2 regions of the Photorhabdus laumondii genome follow, and region 1 is predicted to be linked to the other one. Evidence: predicted binding sites of a transcription regulator. Region 1 holds the regulator's gene; the other holds the start of a gene.

Region 1 (7,998 bases):
TTTATCGTACTGTTTATTTCCAATTACAGCATTGAATAAACACAGAATGAGTAGGAAAAAGAAATGCCTAAGATTGATTTTCAGCAAGCGGGTAAAAAAGTATTACACATAGAACGTGATGGATTAACAGAACTTGAACAACATATAAACGGAGATTTTGACCGTACCTGTGAACTGATGTTCAACTGCGAAGGTAAAGTGATTGTCATGGGGATGGGCAAATCCGGCCATATCGGGTGTAAAATTGCTGCCACTTTCGCCAGCACCGGTACACCATCCTTTTTCGTTCATCCGGGAGAAGCCAGCCACGGCGACCTCGGCATGATCACACCTAAAGACATTGTTTTAGCCATCTCAAATTCGGGTGAATCCAGTGAAATTTTGTCGCTGATTCCCGCATTAAAACGCCAAAAAATCCCGCTTATCTGCATGACTAACAATTGCAACAGTAGTATGGGAAAAGCCGCCGATATCCATCTGTGTATCAAAGTCCCACAGGAGGCCTGTCCGCTAGGTTTGGCTCCTACAACCAGTACTACTGCAACACTGGTTATGGGCGATGCTTTAGCGGTTGCATTGCTCCAGGCACGCGGCTTTACTGCTGAAGATTTCGCACTATCACATCCAGGCGGCACTCTTGGGCGCAAACTTCTGCTACTGGTGAGTGATTTGATGAGTACAGGCGATGATATTCCAAAGGTTAATCGTAACGCCACCTTACGCGAAGCGCTGCTCGAAATCACCCGGCAAAAACTGGGTATGACCGTCATTTGCGATGAAAATAGGTATATTGATGGTATTTTTACTGACGGTGACTTACGGCGAGTATTTGATATGGGCGTCGATTTGTACAATGTCAAAATTTCAGATGTTATGACAACGGGCGGTATCCGCATCAAACCGCATGCCCTTGCAGTTGATGCATTGAACTTAATGCAGTCACACCATATCACGTCCTTATTAGTTGCAGAGGACAATAAATTGCTTGGTGTATTACATATGCATGACCTGCTACAAGCGGGTGTGGTGTAACCGGAGAAAACGCCTTAATGAGCCAATTAGTTTATTTGGACACCTGTTATGGTCCAGTTGATAAAGACGTTATTGAAAAAGCCCGTAAAATCCGCTTGCTGATTTGCGATGTTGACGGTGTTATGTCCGATGGCCGGATCTATATGGGCAATAACGGTGAAGAATTAAAAACATTTAATGTTCGAGATGGTTACGGAATTCGCTGCTTAATTACTTCAGGAATCGAAGTCGCTATTATTACCGGTCGTAAAGCAAAATTGCTGGAAGATCGAGCAAACACCTTAGGTATTACACATCTTTACCAAGGACAAAGTGATAAGGTTTTGGCGTACCAAAAATTGTTAGATACACTGGGATTAAGACCAGAACAGGTTGCTTACATCGGCGATGATCTGATTGACTGGCCGGTCATGGAACAAGTGGGGTTATCTGTCGCTGTGGCAGATGCACATCCATTGCTCTTACCAAAAGCGCATTATGTCACCCAAATTGCAGGGGGGCACGGCGCGGTAAGGGAACTTTGTGATTTGGTGCTTTTTGCTCAGAATAAGCTGGAAGAAGCCAAAGGATTATCAATATAGTAGGTTGAAGTGAAACGAGAATGGATAGAATCAAATCCTGGTTGGTGATAACTCTGGTATTAATCATCCTGGCGTTAATTGGCTGGAACTTGTCTGATTCAGATGAGATTAAATCATCTTCTGCCACAGATAACAGTCAGCCAACCTATCAAAGTCAGGAAGCTATAACTTTTGTTTATGACCCTACGGGGAAACTGACGTATAAACTGGTCGCTGATGACGTCCAAAACTATGCAGAGTCAAAACTTACTTGGTTTACTAAACCGGTATTAATTACTTATGACTCAAATGCCATTGCTACATGGACAGTTCGTGCTAACAAAGCCAAACTAACTAATGACAAAATGCTCTATCTTTACGGAGACGTACAGGTTGACAGTCTAACTAATACGTCACAATTACAACGTATTACTACAGAGAACGCTATCATCAACCTGACCACTCAGGATGTTTCATCTGACGATCAGGTCACACTGATTGGTGTCGGGCTAAAATCCGTCGGTATGAAAATGCGTGGCAACCTGAGAAACAAAACCGCTGAACTGATTGAAAAGGTTAACACCTACTATGAAATCCAACATGAAAAACAGAATCCGTAATGCTTTTATTGCCAGTGCTATCTTTGTAGTCAGTCTTCCCGCTATGGCACTGAAAGATGACACACAGAAACCCATTTCTATCGATTCTGCTAAACAAGCCCTTGACATGACAGGGAACACTGCCACATTTACAGAAGATGTGATCGTCAAACAGGGTTCTATCGATATCCGCGCTGACAAAGTTGTTGTGACTCGCCCAGATGGCGATTCTAAGAAAATGGTTATTGAAGCATTTGGCAATCCGGTAACCTTCTATCAATTACAGGACAATGGCAAACCAATCAAGGGCCGCGGTGCCAAAATGCGTTACGAAATGGATAAAGAGCTGGTTACACTCACTGGCAATGCCTATTTAGAACAGTTAGACAGCAATATAAAAGGCGACCGTATCACCTATCTAGTCCCAACTCAGCAGATGGAAGCGTTTAGTGACAAAGGTAAACGAGTGACCACCGTCCTACTACCTTCTCAATTACAAGAAGAAGGCCCAGGGGCTAACAACAAGAGTAAATAACGATATATGGCAATACTAAACGCAGAAAACCTGGCAAAAGCTTACAAAGGCCGTAAGGTCGTTGAAAATGTCAGCCTAAACGTGAACTCCGGCGAAATTGTCGGCCTGCTTGGTCCGAACGGTGCAGGGAAAACGACGACTTTCTATATGGTCGTCGGTATCGTTTCACGGGATACCGGGACAATTACCATTGATAATGAAGATATTAGCCTACTGCCACTTCACGAACGGGCACGCCGTGGTATTGGTTATTTGCCTCAGGAAGCTTCTATTTTCCGCCGGCTAAGCGTATTCGACAACCTGATGGCTGTATTGGAGATCCGCCAGGATCTGACTCAAGAACAGCGGAAAGAACGTGCCGAAGAGCTGATGGAAGAGTTCCATATCAGCCACCTACGTGACAATCTTGGTCAATCACTTTCCGGAGGTGAACGTCGCCGCGTAGAGATTGCCAGAGCGCTGGCAGCTAATCCGAAATTTATTTTGCTGGATGAGCCTTTCGCCGGCGTAGATCCTATCTCAGTCATCGATATCAAGAAAATCATTCAGCATTTGAGAGATTATGGACTAGGGGTCCTTATCACAGACCACAATGTCCGTGAAACATTGGATGTATGCGAACGTGCTTATATTGTCAGCCAAGGGCATCTGATTGCTCACGGCACACCTAATGATATTCTTAATAATGAACAGGTGAAGCGCGTTTATTTAGGCGAAGGTTTCCGGCTCTAATTCGGCCAGGAGAATTGATTTAACGCTATGAAGCAAAGTTTGCAACTCAGGCTTAGTCAGCAACTGGCTATGACACCACAGCTCCAACAAGCTATTCGTTTGTTGCAACTTTCTACGCTTGAACTCCAACAGGAAATACAACAAGCGTTAGAAATGAATCCTTTGCTTGAACAGGATGAAGAACATCAGGAAATTGGCAATCAGGAACTTCCCGATAACGAAACGGAAGCTATGGATACGCTTGATGCCTTGCAACAAAAGGATATGCCAGATGAGTTACCCCTGGATGTCAGTTGGGATGAAATTTACACCGCTGGCACACCTTCCGGGACACGCAATGACTATAACGACGACGGCGAACTGCCACTTTACCAAGGTGAAACCGTTCAAACCCTGCAAGACTATTTGATGTGGCAGGCAAAGTTGACCCCTTTCACGGAAATAGATGCGGCGATTGCGACATCAATCATTGATGCCGTAGATGACACTGGCTATCTCACTGTACCACTAGAAGATATCCTTGCCAGCCTCGGCGACAACCAACTCACTCTGGCAGAAGTGGAAACTGTGCTCAAGCAGATACAGCATTTCGATCCTATCGGTGTCGCCGCTCGTGATCTAAAAGATTGTCTACTCGTCCAGCTATCAATGTTTCCGCCAGAAACACCTTACCTGAAAGAGGCAAAACTGATCGTTTGCAACCATTTGGAGCTATTAGGTCATTGGGATTTCCGCAATTTAATCCGTCTGAGCCACTTGACAGAAGATACTCTGAAAGAGGCCATAAGTTTAATCCAGTCACTTGCACCAAAGCCTGGCCTGGCAATAAACACTGGCGAATCAGAATATGTCATCCCCGATGTACTGGTTCGAAAAGAAAGTGAACACTGGCAAGTAGAATTGAATACAGATAGTATCCCCCGTTTACACATTAATCAGCATTATGCAGAGCTTGGGCAACATACGCGCAATGAAAGTGACAGTCAGTTTATCCGCAATAACCTACAAGAGGCCAAGTGGCTTATCAAAAGCCTGGAAAGCCGAAATGATACTCTGCTGAAAGTTGCGCGTTGTATTGTAGAACAGCAACAGGAATTTTTTGAACATGGTGAAGAATATATGAAACCGATGGTCTTGGCAGACATTGCTTTCCAGGTTGATATGCATGAATCCACCATTTCCAGGGTGACTACCCAGAAATTCCTGCACAGCCCACGTGGTATTTTTGAATTGAAGTATTTTTTCTCCAGCCATGTCAATACAGAAAGTGGAGGCGAAGCCTCTTCAACTGCAATACGGGCTTTGGTGAAAAAACTGGTAGCAGCGGAGAACTCCGCCAAACCATTAAGTGACAGCAAACTGACGAGCATGCTAGCCGATCAAGGCATCATGGTTGCCCGACGAACTGTCGCAAAATATCGAGAGTCGTTATCCATTCCGCCATCAAACCAACGTAGGCGTCTGGTTTGAAATGAACAGAGAAGGAAGACAATATGCAACTCAAAATAACCGGCCACAATATTGAAATTACTGATGCATTACGCGACATTATCACTGCAAAATGCAGCAAACTGGATCAATATTTCGACAGGATCAACCTGACTCAGGTAATCCTCCGAGTGGAAAAGGTACAACAAATCGCCGAAGCTACTGTACACATTAACGGAGGTGAGTTGCACGCATCATCAGAACATGAAGATATGTATGCAGCAATTGATGGACTGGTCGATAAACTGGCGCGTCAATTAACCAAGCATAAAGACAAACTGAAACATCATTAACAGTTATTTAACAAAAAATGTAGTAACAACAGCAGAGTATTGCTGTAAAACAGTGCGCAAATACAGGATGCCACAGATAACCTATGGCATCCTGTATCAATAAGCACCTAAGTGAATAGGAAAATGAATAATCAAGCAGATTTACTACTAAGTTCGGTGCTTTCCCTCGCATGTACGCGCAATAATGTACATTGTTCGAGCAAAAAACGGGCTTTAGAGATTATCAGTGAGCTAGCATCTCAGCAGCTTAAGTTACCAGAAAATGTCGTATTCGAAGCAATATTGACCCGAGAAAAAGTAGGTACTACTGGAATTGGCAGTGGTATTGCCATCCCCCACGGTAAGTTAGATGAAGAAAGCTCAGATCAAGCGGTTGGCGTTTTCCTAAATCTGGAACAACCTATTGCTTTCGATGCCATTGATAATCAACCAGTCGATTTGCTGTTTGCTTTACTGGTTCCAAACGATCAATGCCAAACACACCTACACACATTGTCATTGATTGCCAAACGTCTTGCAGATAAAAATCTCTGCCGTCGTTTAAGATCGGCACAAAGTGATGAAGAACTATACACAATTATCACTGAATAACTGTTGCAATGCATGGATAGCAATAGAAGCAATAGATAAGAGTGGCTCATAATAACCACTAAAAAATTAAGGGGAGTTGCCTCATGGTGCTGATGATAGTCAGTGGCCGTTCCGGTTCAGGTAAATCCGTTGCCTTACGCGCACTGGAAGATATGGGTTTTTATTGTGTAGACAACTTGCCGGTAGTATTACTACCGGAATTAGCAAATACGCTAGCTGACCGCGATATTTCTGCTGCGGTTAGTATTGATGTAAGAAACATGCCGGAATCACCTGAAGTTTTCGAAGAAGCTCTGACTAAACTACCAGCGAGTTTCTCACCGCAATTATTATTCCTCGATGCTGAACGTAATACATTGATCCGCCGTTATAGCGACACTCGCCGTCTGCATCCGCTATCAAGCAAAAATCTTTCTCTGGAAAGCGCGATTGATCAAGAAAGTGATCTGCTGGAACCCCTTCGTTCAAGAGCTGACCTGATTATCGACACTTCCGAAATGTCAGTCCATGAATTGGCTGAGATGCTAAGAACGCGTCTGCTCGGCAAACGGGAACGTGAGTTGACAATGGTCTTTGAGTCTTTCGGCTTCAAGCATGGCATTCCAATTGATGCCGACTATGTTTTTGACGTACGTTTCCTGCCAAACCCACACTGGGACCCCAAATTACGGCCAATGACCGGTCTTGATCGTCCTGTAGCCGCTTTCCTCGACCGTCATACGGAAGTGCATAACTTCATCTATCAAACCCGCAGTTATCTTGAACTCTGGCTACCCATGCTTGAAACCAATAACCGCAGCTATCTGACCGTTGCTATTGGCTGTACCGGCGGTAAACACCGTTCTGTTTATGTGGCAGAACAGTTGGCCGATTATTTTCGTTCCAGAGGAAAAAACGTACAGTCGCGCCACCGTACTCTCGAAAAGCGAAAATAATGACTGTCAAGCAGAGACTTGAAATCAAAAATCGGCTGGGAATGCACGCCCGGCCAGCAATGAAGCTGTATGATCTAGTACAGCTCTTTGAATCTCATGTCATTTTACGCAATGATAGCCATGTTGAAGCCGAGGCCAGCAGCGTAATTGCTATGCTAATGCTGGATTCAGAAAAAGGCAGCTATATTGAAGTTGAAGCCAGTGGCCCAGATGAAGAGCAAGCTCTCGCAGCTATTATTGATCTATTTAATTCGGGATTTGACGAAGAATAACGTTGCTCACTCACCTGAGGATTATCATGTCCTTCACTGTTTTCATTAGCAGCACAAAACAGTTCGTGATCATGATCTCTTTATTTTCCAGTAAGAACAGCCTACTATCAGGTTAATCATTTTAAATAACACCCCCCTCCTCATGGTGCGGGGTGTTATTTTGTATTGGAATCCATTTGGAGTGTGGTATGACTAAACCAGCAATTATCATCAACGAATTAGACGCAGAACGTTTAGATTCCCTGTTGGAACAGCCAGCGTTTGCAGATACTAGTATCGCTGACGCTTTGAATGAGGAGCTGGATCGTGCAGAGATTGTACCGCCAGCAGAAATTCCATCAGATGTTGTGACGATGAACAGCCGGGTTCGTTTTATTGATCTGACAAGCAATGAAGAACGGGTACGTACTTTAGTTTATCCAGCGTCACTGCAAGACAGTTCAGATCAGCTTTCTGTTATGGCTCCTTTAGGCGCTGCATTATTGGGCCTTCGTATCGGTGACGAAATCAGTTGGGAATTACCAAACGGCGAAGAAACCCGCGTCAAAGTATTAGAATTACTTTACCAACCAGAAGCTGCCGGTGAATATCACAGATAAAACCCTATTAAATCAATACAAAAAACCACTATCGCACAAGTGGTTTTTTGTCTTTGATAACCAAATAGCGACAAAATGGCGACAGGAATTTTATATCTTCAATTACTTTTCAACTAACCACTATACATTATGAGGTAATTATAATGTTCGAAAATAATAACAATCTGTCAATTCTTAAAGAAATAAGAGACACTTAAATATTCATTGGCTCTGATATAGATGAATCAATATCTTCAAGGAGGTTGGATAATACTTTCTGCTACAAGTGGTACAAATCCAGATAACTATCCTATTCACTCAGTTTTATTAGGTTTCATTCCTTAACAACTAATTTCAGCTCTATGTGTTCAGTAAGGCCGCGT
Region 2 (7,998 bases), 1.2 Mb from region 1:
CAACCACTAATGTTACTTCGTTATCAGTAAAACTCTGGCCGCTGACCAGACTAGAATGCATCAGTTCTGTATCCAGTGAAAAATAGCTGAACAGTACTGGAAGAGGTGTACCGAATAGTTTACGGGCACTCTGAGCGAATAATTGTAGTGCTGCATGGTTGGCATAGCGGATGACGAGATCAGTATCCAGTACCAGTACACTGTTAATGAGCGAATTTAATATTTGCCCGCTATCGGGCAGATTTTCCGTTTTCATCCACACTCCTGCACTTTTTTGGTGCACTGTATCATGTTCGAGCGTAAAACCCAGTCAAAGCCTGAAATTTGGATAGCAGGAAAAGGGCCCATCCGAAGATGGGCTAAAGGTTTCACGGCAACAAAAAATGATCAGCGGAAACGGTGCTGCTAATTACACACTGTAATAGAGTTCAAACTCCAGTGGATGTGGTGTCAGACGGACACGCTCTATTTCACTGTTTTTCAAGTCAATATAAGCATCAATGGCGTCATCGGTGAATACACCGCCACGAGTCAAGAATTCACGGTCGGCATCCAGTGCTGCCAGTGCTTCATCCAGAGAAGAGGCGACAGTTGGGATCTCTTTAGCTTCTTCCGGTGGTAGGTCATACAGGTTTTTATCCATCGCATCACCCGGATGGATTTTATTGATGATGCCGTCAAGGCCAGCCATCAATTGAGCGGCGAATGCCAGATAAGGGTTAGCCGCCGGATCAGGGAAACGTACTTCAATACGGCGAGCTTTGGTGCTGGCAACAACCGGAATACGGATAGATGCCGAACGGTTACGGGCAGAGTAGGCCAGCATCACCGGGGCTTCATAGCCCGGAACCAAACGTTTATAAGAGTTGGTTGTCGGGTTGGTAAACGCGTTCAGCGCACGAGCATGTTTGATAATACCGCCAATGTAGAATAGCGCCAGTTCAGATAGACCGCCGTATTTGTCACCAGCAAACAAGTTAGTACCGTTTTTAGACAGAGACATATGGCAGTGCATACCGGAACCATTATCACCAACCAGTGGTTTTGGCATAAAGGTTGCGGTTTTGCCAAAATTGTGCGCGACATTATGTACGACGTATTTGTAAATTTGGGTTTCGTCCGCTTTTTTGGTCATGGTGTTAAAGCGGGTGGCGATTTCATTTTGGCCTGCTGTTCCCACTTCATGATGGTGAGCCTCTACAACCAACCCCATCTCTTCCATCGTCAGGCACATCGCTGAACGTAAATCCTGCGAAGAATCAACAGGAGGCAGCGGAGCATAACCGCCTTTTACCGCAGGCCGATGGCCTTTGTTACCGCCTTCGTACTGCGTCCCGGAATTCCATGCAGCTTCGATATCATCGATGTGATAGTAAGAATGAGACATGGCACTGCTGAAGCGCACGTCATCAAACAGGAAAAACTCAGGCTCTGGTCCGCACAGGACAGTATCGGCAATGCCGCTTGAACGTAGGAAGTTTTCAGCACGCTTGGAGATGGAACGGGGATCACGGTCATAGCCTTGCATAGTGCCTGGTTCCAAAATGTCACAACGTAGAGTCAGTGTGGCATCGTCAAAGAAGGGATCAAGCATGGCTGTGCTTGGGTCTGGCATCAGTACCATGTCAGATTCGTTAATCCCTTTCCAACCGCTGATTGAAGATCCGTCAAACATTTTGCCATCTTCAAAGAAGTCTGCATTAACCTGATGAGCAGGAATGGTCATATGTTGTTCTTTGCCTTTGGTATCAGTGAAACGCAAATCAATAAACTTCACCTGATGCTCTTCAATCATGGTTAAAACATGTTCAACGGACATACTCGGTTTCTCCTGGTTTGTGTCGGTCTTGATAAAATTGTCGTGATTAAGACTAAAGAAAACACAATCACATCGTTTTACCTTAACAAGGTTATATTACACGTTTGCAAACTTATAGTTGTGAAAGTCAAATAGTTGTGAAAATCAATTCAATCACGAAAAGCTTTTGCGAAAAGCATGCCAACTTTTTAACGCCTTGCAATATACTGTATCGTGGGTATACCGGTGATGGGATATCTGAATATTTGGGAAAATTGCACTATATTGGTGCAATTGTATTACTGAGGCGCACAATATTAGTGCGTTTATGTCAAAAATGCGTCTATTTATGGGTGTGAAAGGGATCACAATTTCATTGTTATCAAGTTGTTAAGCGTAGATTATTGTGATCCTGTTTAGTCCTTCGACCAATGTGTGTACAATAGCGCGCCATTTCTATAAATGCCTGAGGCAAAGTTTGTGATCGAAAAATTGCGTAATATCGCCATTATCGCGCACGTTGACCACGGTAAAACGACCCTGGTTGACAAGCTGCTGCAACAATCCGGTACTTTCGGTGACCGTGCGACAACGACAGAGCGTGTGATGGACTCCAATGATCTGGAGAAAGAGCGTGGAATTACTATTCTCGCAAAAAATACCGCCATTAAATGGAATGACTACCGTATTAATATCGTAGACACTCCGGGACATGCCGATTTCGGCGGTGAAGTAGAACGTGTTATGTCTATGGTCGACAGCGTACTCTTGCTGGTCGATGCTATGGACGGGCCAATGCCTCAGACCCGTTTTGTGACACAGAAAGCGTTCGCTCATGGTTTGAAACCGATTGTGGTCATTAACAAAGTTGACCGTCCTGGCGCACGCCCTGATTGGGTTGTGGATCAGGTATTTGACCTGTTTGTCAATCTGGGTGCGACTGATGAGCAACTGGACTTCCCCATTATCTATGCATCGGCATTGATGGGAATTGCCGGTACTGATCATGAAGATATGGCGGAAGATATGACGCCGTTGTATCAGGCGATTGTCGATCATGTAGAACCACCGAAAGTTGACCTTAATGGTTCATTCCAGATGCAGATTTCTCAGCTGGACTATAACAATTATGTTGGTGTTATCGGGATTGGCCGTATTAAGCGCGGTACTGTTAAGCCAAACCAGAACGTTACAATTATTGATAGTGAAGGTAAAACCCGGAACGGCAAAATCGGTAAGGTACTGGGTCATCTGGGGCTGGAGCGTATTGAGAGTGAGCAAGCGGAAGCGGGCGACATCGTTGCGATTACCGGCTTGGGTGAGCTGAATATTTCCGATACGCTGTGTGATACTAATGCTGTTGAAGCATTGCCACCCTTGGCTGTTGATGAGCCGACGGTAAGCATGTATTTCTGTGTTAACACCTCCCCTTTCTGTGGACGTGAAGGCAAATATGTCACCTCACGTCAAATCCTTGAGCGTCTAAAGAAAGAGTTGGTTCACAATGTCGCCCTGCGTGTCGAAGAAACCGAAGATCCGGATGCGTTCCGTGTTTCTGGCCGTGGTGAATTGCACTTATCTGTTCTGATTGAGAACATGCGCCGTGAAGGTTTTGAACTGGCGGTATCCCGTCCGAAAGTTATCTTCCGTGAGATCGATGGTCGTAAGCAAGAACCTTTCGAACAAGTAACGCTGGATATTGAAGAGCAGCATCAGGGAGATGTGATGCAGGGCTTGGGTGAGCGTAAAGCGGATCTGCGCGATATGTTACCAGACGGTAAAGGTCGTGTGCGTCTTGATTATGTTATTCCAAGCCGTGGTCTGATTGGCTTTCGTACTGAGTTCATGACGATGACCTCCGGTACCGGTCTGCTGTATGCAACATTCAGCCACTATGATGATATTCGTCCGGGTGAAATCGGTCGCCGTCAGAACGGCGTGATGATTTCCAATGGTCAGGGTAAAGCAGTTGCTTATGCACTTTACAGCTTACAGGAGCGCGGTAAGTTATTCCTTGGTCATGGTGCAGAAGTGTATGAAGGTCAAGTGATCGGTATTCATTCTCGTTCTAATGACCTGACAGTTAACTGTCTGACAGGTAAGAAACTGACTAACGTCCGTGCATCTGGTACTGACGAAGCGACAACCCTGTCTCCACATATTAAGAAAACCCTGGAGCAGGCTTTGGAGTTTATTGATGATGACGAGCTGGTGGAAGTGACCCCGGTGTCTATTCGTCTGCGTAAACGCCATTTGACGGAAAACGAACGCCGTCGTGCGTATCGCAGTAAAGAAGCATAATCTTTCCTGCAATACCCATGCTTAGGGCGCCAATGGCGCCCTGAGTTTTTTTAACAAATGAATTATTTACCGAGCAATTGATAGAACGTTGGGTTGTCATCACACTGCCCACCGCCACACTCCAAAATAGTGGAGATTAAATTTGCGGTAATTAATATGACAAATAATCCGATAATAATCTGACCGATGGCAGATGTTTTTTGCTTTTCTTCGGTTGTTTTTTCCAGGCTTTTCAATATCAGCATGACGGATATGCCGATAATCGCGATTACTGAGCAGATAAGGGCCCAAGTGTAGAAATGTATACCAAAAAGCGCGGAACCATAACCGAGATCACCGGGTGTGATATGTAAAAATACTTGTCGGATCGCAACAATGCCAGTCACGACACAGCCGATAAGTGATAAGCCATAGTGCGCACTTTTGATACCAAAACACAGATTAAACAGGAAACCAAACCCTATCATGATCATGCCTGCTCGCTGTAGCAAACATAATGGACAAGGGAGTTCTGAAAGGACCAATTGATAATAGAAGGCAAGGGTTAGGACAGCACTGATAGCAAATAACCCTATGAGGTTAAATATCATGCCGAAGCTGATCTGTTGTTTTGTTGCTAATACCTGATTCATCAGATTGTCTCCCGTTAAAAAGATAGATTTAACGAATCAGTTGCATGATGGATAAACCAAGCTACAGTCGTCACCGAAAGAAGGCCCCAGAGGGTATAACTCGTTTTATACTTGCCATATAGGGTGGTGATAACCGCAAATAATGCGAGTAAAAAAGGTAAAAACATATACATGGTTGATTCTCCTGTTTTCTAAAAACATTCAAGCCCTTTCCCTGTAGTAGATTGCTTTCTTCAGGGGAGGGAATTTATCGAACTCAGTTTAGGATCGTTTACTTCAATACAAGCGATCAACTATCCAAAGACAAGTTGTCCATTAAAAGAAAAGCTTTGGTGCCATTAATGGGCGTTGTTCTCTTTGGTATCGCATTTGAAAACGTACAAACCTATACCCGTCATCTTTCAAGTTGCTTCTTTGTTGGCTGCATTCACTCACCTCGGTCACATAGTTATCTATGCTCCCGGGGATTCGCTCCCTTGCCGTCGCGATGCATCTTGAAATCCATTGGGTATACATTTATTAAAGCAAAGTTTTAGTATTCGAATGGTGTATGATTTAACACACTATTCGTAGTGTGCTGCTAATAACAATTGTAGTCAATCTTGTTTATGTTTGCCACCATTCAGCAGGATTAGCGTGATTATCATTTGGCGAGAGTTTCAATGAGCTGTTTTTTATTTAATAGTTAAGCAGGAAACGATTTAAAACGACAAATCGTATCTTTGCCTGGAAACTTCTCAATTTAACGACTATTCGTAGGTTTGCTTTTAAATGGCCTAATCTGCCTAATTTTCTACAATTAATCCTCTACCCAGATGAATGCTTTTTCATTGTTTGTCACGATAATGAGCCGTGAGCTTCTGGCATAACTTGCAATATGTAGACACTCATTGTTCTGGCGTAACGCTTAAATTATCAATATCCATGTGATATCTTGCCTGATATTTTCGGGAGGAATAAGTGTTGCTTATCACGATAAAGGAGGCTGGCAATTAAAACCCCTCAACTTTTTATCGTGAGGGGCTGTTGTGATATTTAATTTCTTCTTAGGTTTTTACTCATTTAATGCTTTAGCTTTTATATTATCGGAAGCTGATTGGGAGCGGACTTTTGCAAAGAAAGTCATTGTGACAACCGCCATTGCTGCCAGGCCGATAACAACAGAGATATTCCAGTTTAGCGCAAAACCTTCTGGTGCAAATGCCAGATAGGTGAAGCACACCGCAGTCATAAACATGGCTGGTAGGGTAGTAATCCAATGGAATTTATTACGGCGCAGCAGCCATGCGGAAGCCGCCCATAACATGACCATTGCTGTGGTTTGGTTTGCCCAACCGAAATAACGCCAGATAATATTGAAATCGGTTTTGGTAATCAGATAACCGACAATAAACATTGGCACACTTAATAACAGACGTTTGGTCATTTGTTGCTGAGGAATATTCAGGAATTCAGCAATAATAAGCCGGGCAGAACGGAATGCGGTATCGCCAGAAGTAATTGGCAAAATCACCACACCGAGGATTGCCAGAATACCGCCGACAGTACCTAACAGAGACGTGGACACTTCGTGAACAACCAGAGAGGCCGTACCTTGATCAATCACGGCTTGTAATGCGTTAGTATCTTCATAGAAGCTCAGGCCCAATGTACACCAGATTAGTGCGATAATACCTTCACCAATCATTGCACCGTAGAAAACGAAACGGCCATTTTTTTCATTCTGCATACAACGTGCCATCAGCGGAGACTGAGTGGCGTGGAAACCAGAAATAGCACCACAAGCAATCGTGACAAACAGCAATGGCCAGATCGGCAGATCTTTCGGGTTGAAGTTAGTGGTGAAATCCAATCCTTGTGAATAGAAAGGTTTATCGCTCATCGCTAAACCGACCATCAGCGCAACAGACATAAACAGCAGCAATGCACCAAACAGTGGGTAAAGGCGACCGATGATTTTATCAATAGGCACCAGCGTTGCGAGAATATAGTAAGCAAAGATAACACCGACCCAGATAGCAATGTTATCCCAACCCATTGCCTCTTTCAGCAAGTTATTCAGTAAGCCGGCTGGACTCAAAACAAAGACGACTCCAACTAGCATCAGCAGAATAACCGCAAATATGTTCATGAAATGCTTCATGGTTTTGCCCAGTTCGTTACCAACGATAACGGGCACGGATGCACCGCGGGCACGCACACTGAGCATACCGGAGAAGTAATCGTGTACTGCACCAGCAAAGATACAGCCGAATACAATCCACAGCATGGCAAGTGGGCCATAGAGGGCACCAAGAATTGGGCCGAAAATAGGGCCAACGCCGGCAATATTGAGTAACTGAATTAACCAAACTTTTGGGGTAGACATCGCAACGTAATCAACACCATCAGCCATAGAAAGAGCGGGGGTTTTTCTTTCTGGTCGAATAGTGAATATCTTTTCGACAATCTTGCCATATATAAAATATCCAGCCAGAAGAAGGCCGATACAGAGGAGGAACCACAACATAACTATAACACCTTACTCGACTTTTTTAATCTGGATGCTACTTTATCGTTTCGTAAGAAAAATACCGTGAAGTGATTCGCTTTTTACTTGTCCGTACTGTTTTCTCATTGGAAATACGATTAAAGTGAAAAGTTATTAATTAGCCAGGGGGTAATTATGTTATATATCTTCGATATGGGTAATGTGATCATTGAGATTGATTTTAAAAGAGTTTTAGCGGTATGGAGTAATTTGAGCGGGACACCTCTTGCGACTTTGACTAAAAGTTTCTCTATGGGAGAAACGTTTGAAAAACATGAGCGTGGTCAAATTACTGATCTGGAATTCGCTGATACTTTATGTCAGGAAATGAATATTTCACTCAGTTTTGAGCAGTTTGCTGCTGGATGGCATGCTATCTTTATTAATATTCGGCCTGAAGTCATTCAGATAATGAAAACATTGCGTGAGGCGGGACACCGGGTTGTCGTGTTATCCAACACCAACCGTTTGCACCTCGATTACTGGCCACATAATTATCCTGAGATTGCGGCATCCGCTGATTACCTCTATTTGTCGCAGGATTTGGCAATGCGTAAACCTGAACCTGATATTTTCAAATATGTGCTTGAGACAGAGGGTTATTCACCGGATCAGGCCGTGTTTTTTGACGATGTGCTGGAAAATGTGGAAGCAGCCAAGGCGTTAGGGATCAATAGCGTTCATGTTGTTGATAGGCAGACAGTGCCAGATTATTTCGAAGCAATCGGTTTTTCTGA

The links. Region 1 encodes sigma-54, which starts transcription at its own class of promoters, with help from an activator protein. Its sites were predicted from a motif close to GTTGGCACANNTTTCGCTNT; they were not measured.
Region 2: glnA (glutamate--ammonia ligase) is a predicted target of sigma-54. The motif match lies at 1,985-2,004, and genes of this name have one in related genera.

Annotation. Positions count from the first base shown of each region.
Region 1 is NZ_CP024901.1:4,725,178-4,733,175, forward strand. It holds gene PluTT01m_RS20750 (calcium/sodium antiporter) at 1-39, shown strand, start outside; gene kdsD (arabinose-5-phosphate isomerase KdsD) at 64-1,032, shown strand; gene kdsC (3-deoxy-manno-octulosonate-8-phosphatase KdsC) at 1,050-1,613, shown strand; gene lptC (LPS export ABC transporter periplasmic protein LptC) at 1,634-2,212, shown strand; gene lptA (lipopolysaccharide ABC transporter substrate-binding protein LptA) at 2,193-2,726, shown strand; gene lptB (LPS export ABC transporter ATP-binding protein) at 2,733-3,458, shown strand; gene rpoN (RNA polymerase factor sigma-54) at 3,486-4,928, shown strand; gene hpf (ribosome hibernation promoting factor) at 4,952-5,239, shown strand; gene ptsN (PTS IIA-like nitrogen regulatory protein PtsN) at 5,363-5,830, shown strand; gene rapZ (RNase adapter RapZ) at 5,914-6,765, shown strand; gene npr (PTS phosphocarrier protein NPr) at 6,765-7,037, shown strand; gene rnk (nucleoside diphosphate kinase regulator) at 7,226-7,636, shown strand.
Region 2 is NZ_CP024901.1:249,739-257,736, forward strand. It holds gene glnL (nitrogen regulation protein NR(II)) at 1-256, opposite strand, end outside; gene glnA (glutamate--ammonia ligase) at 410-1,819, opposite strand; gene typA (ribosome-dependent GTPase TypA) at 2,261-4,099, shown strand; gene PluTT01m_RS01230 (disulfide bond formation protein B) at 4,162-4,731, opposite strand; gene PluTT01m_RS27345 (DUF5993 family protein) at 4,746-4,904, opposite strand; gene PluTT01m_RS01235 (carbon starvation CstA family protein) at 5,786-7,240, opposite strand; gene yihX (glucose-1-phosphatase) at 7,397-7,998, shown strand, end outside.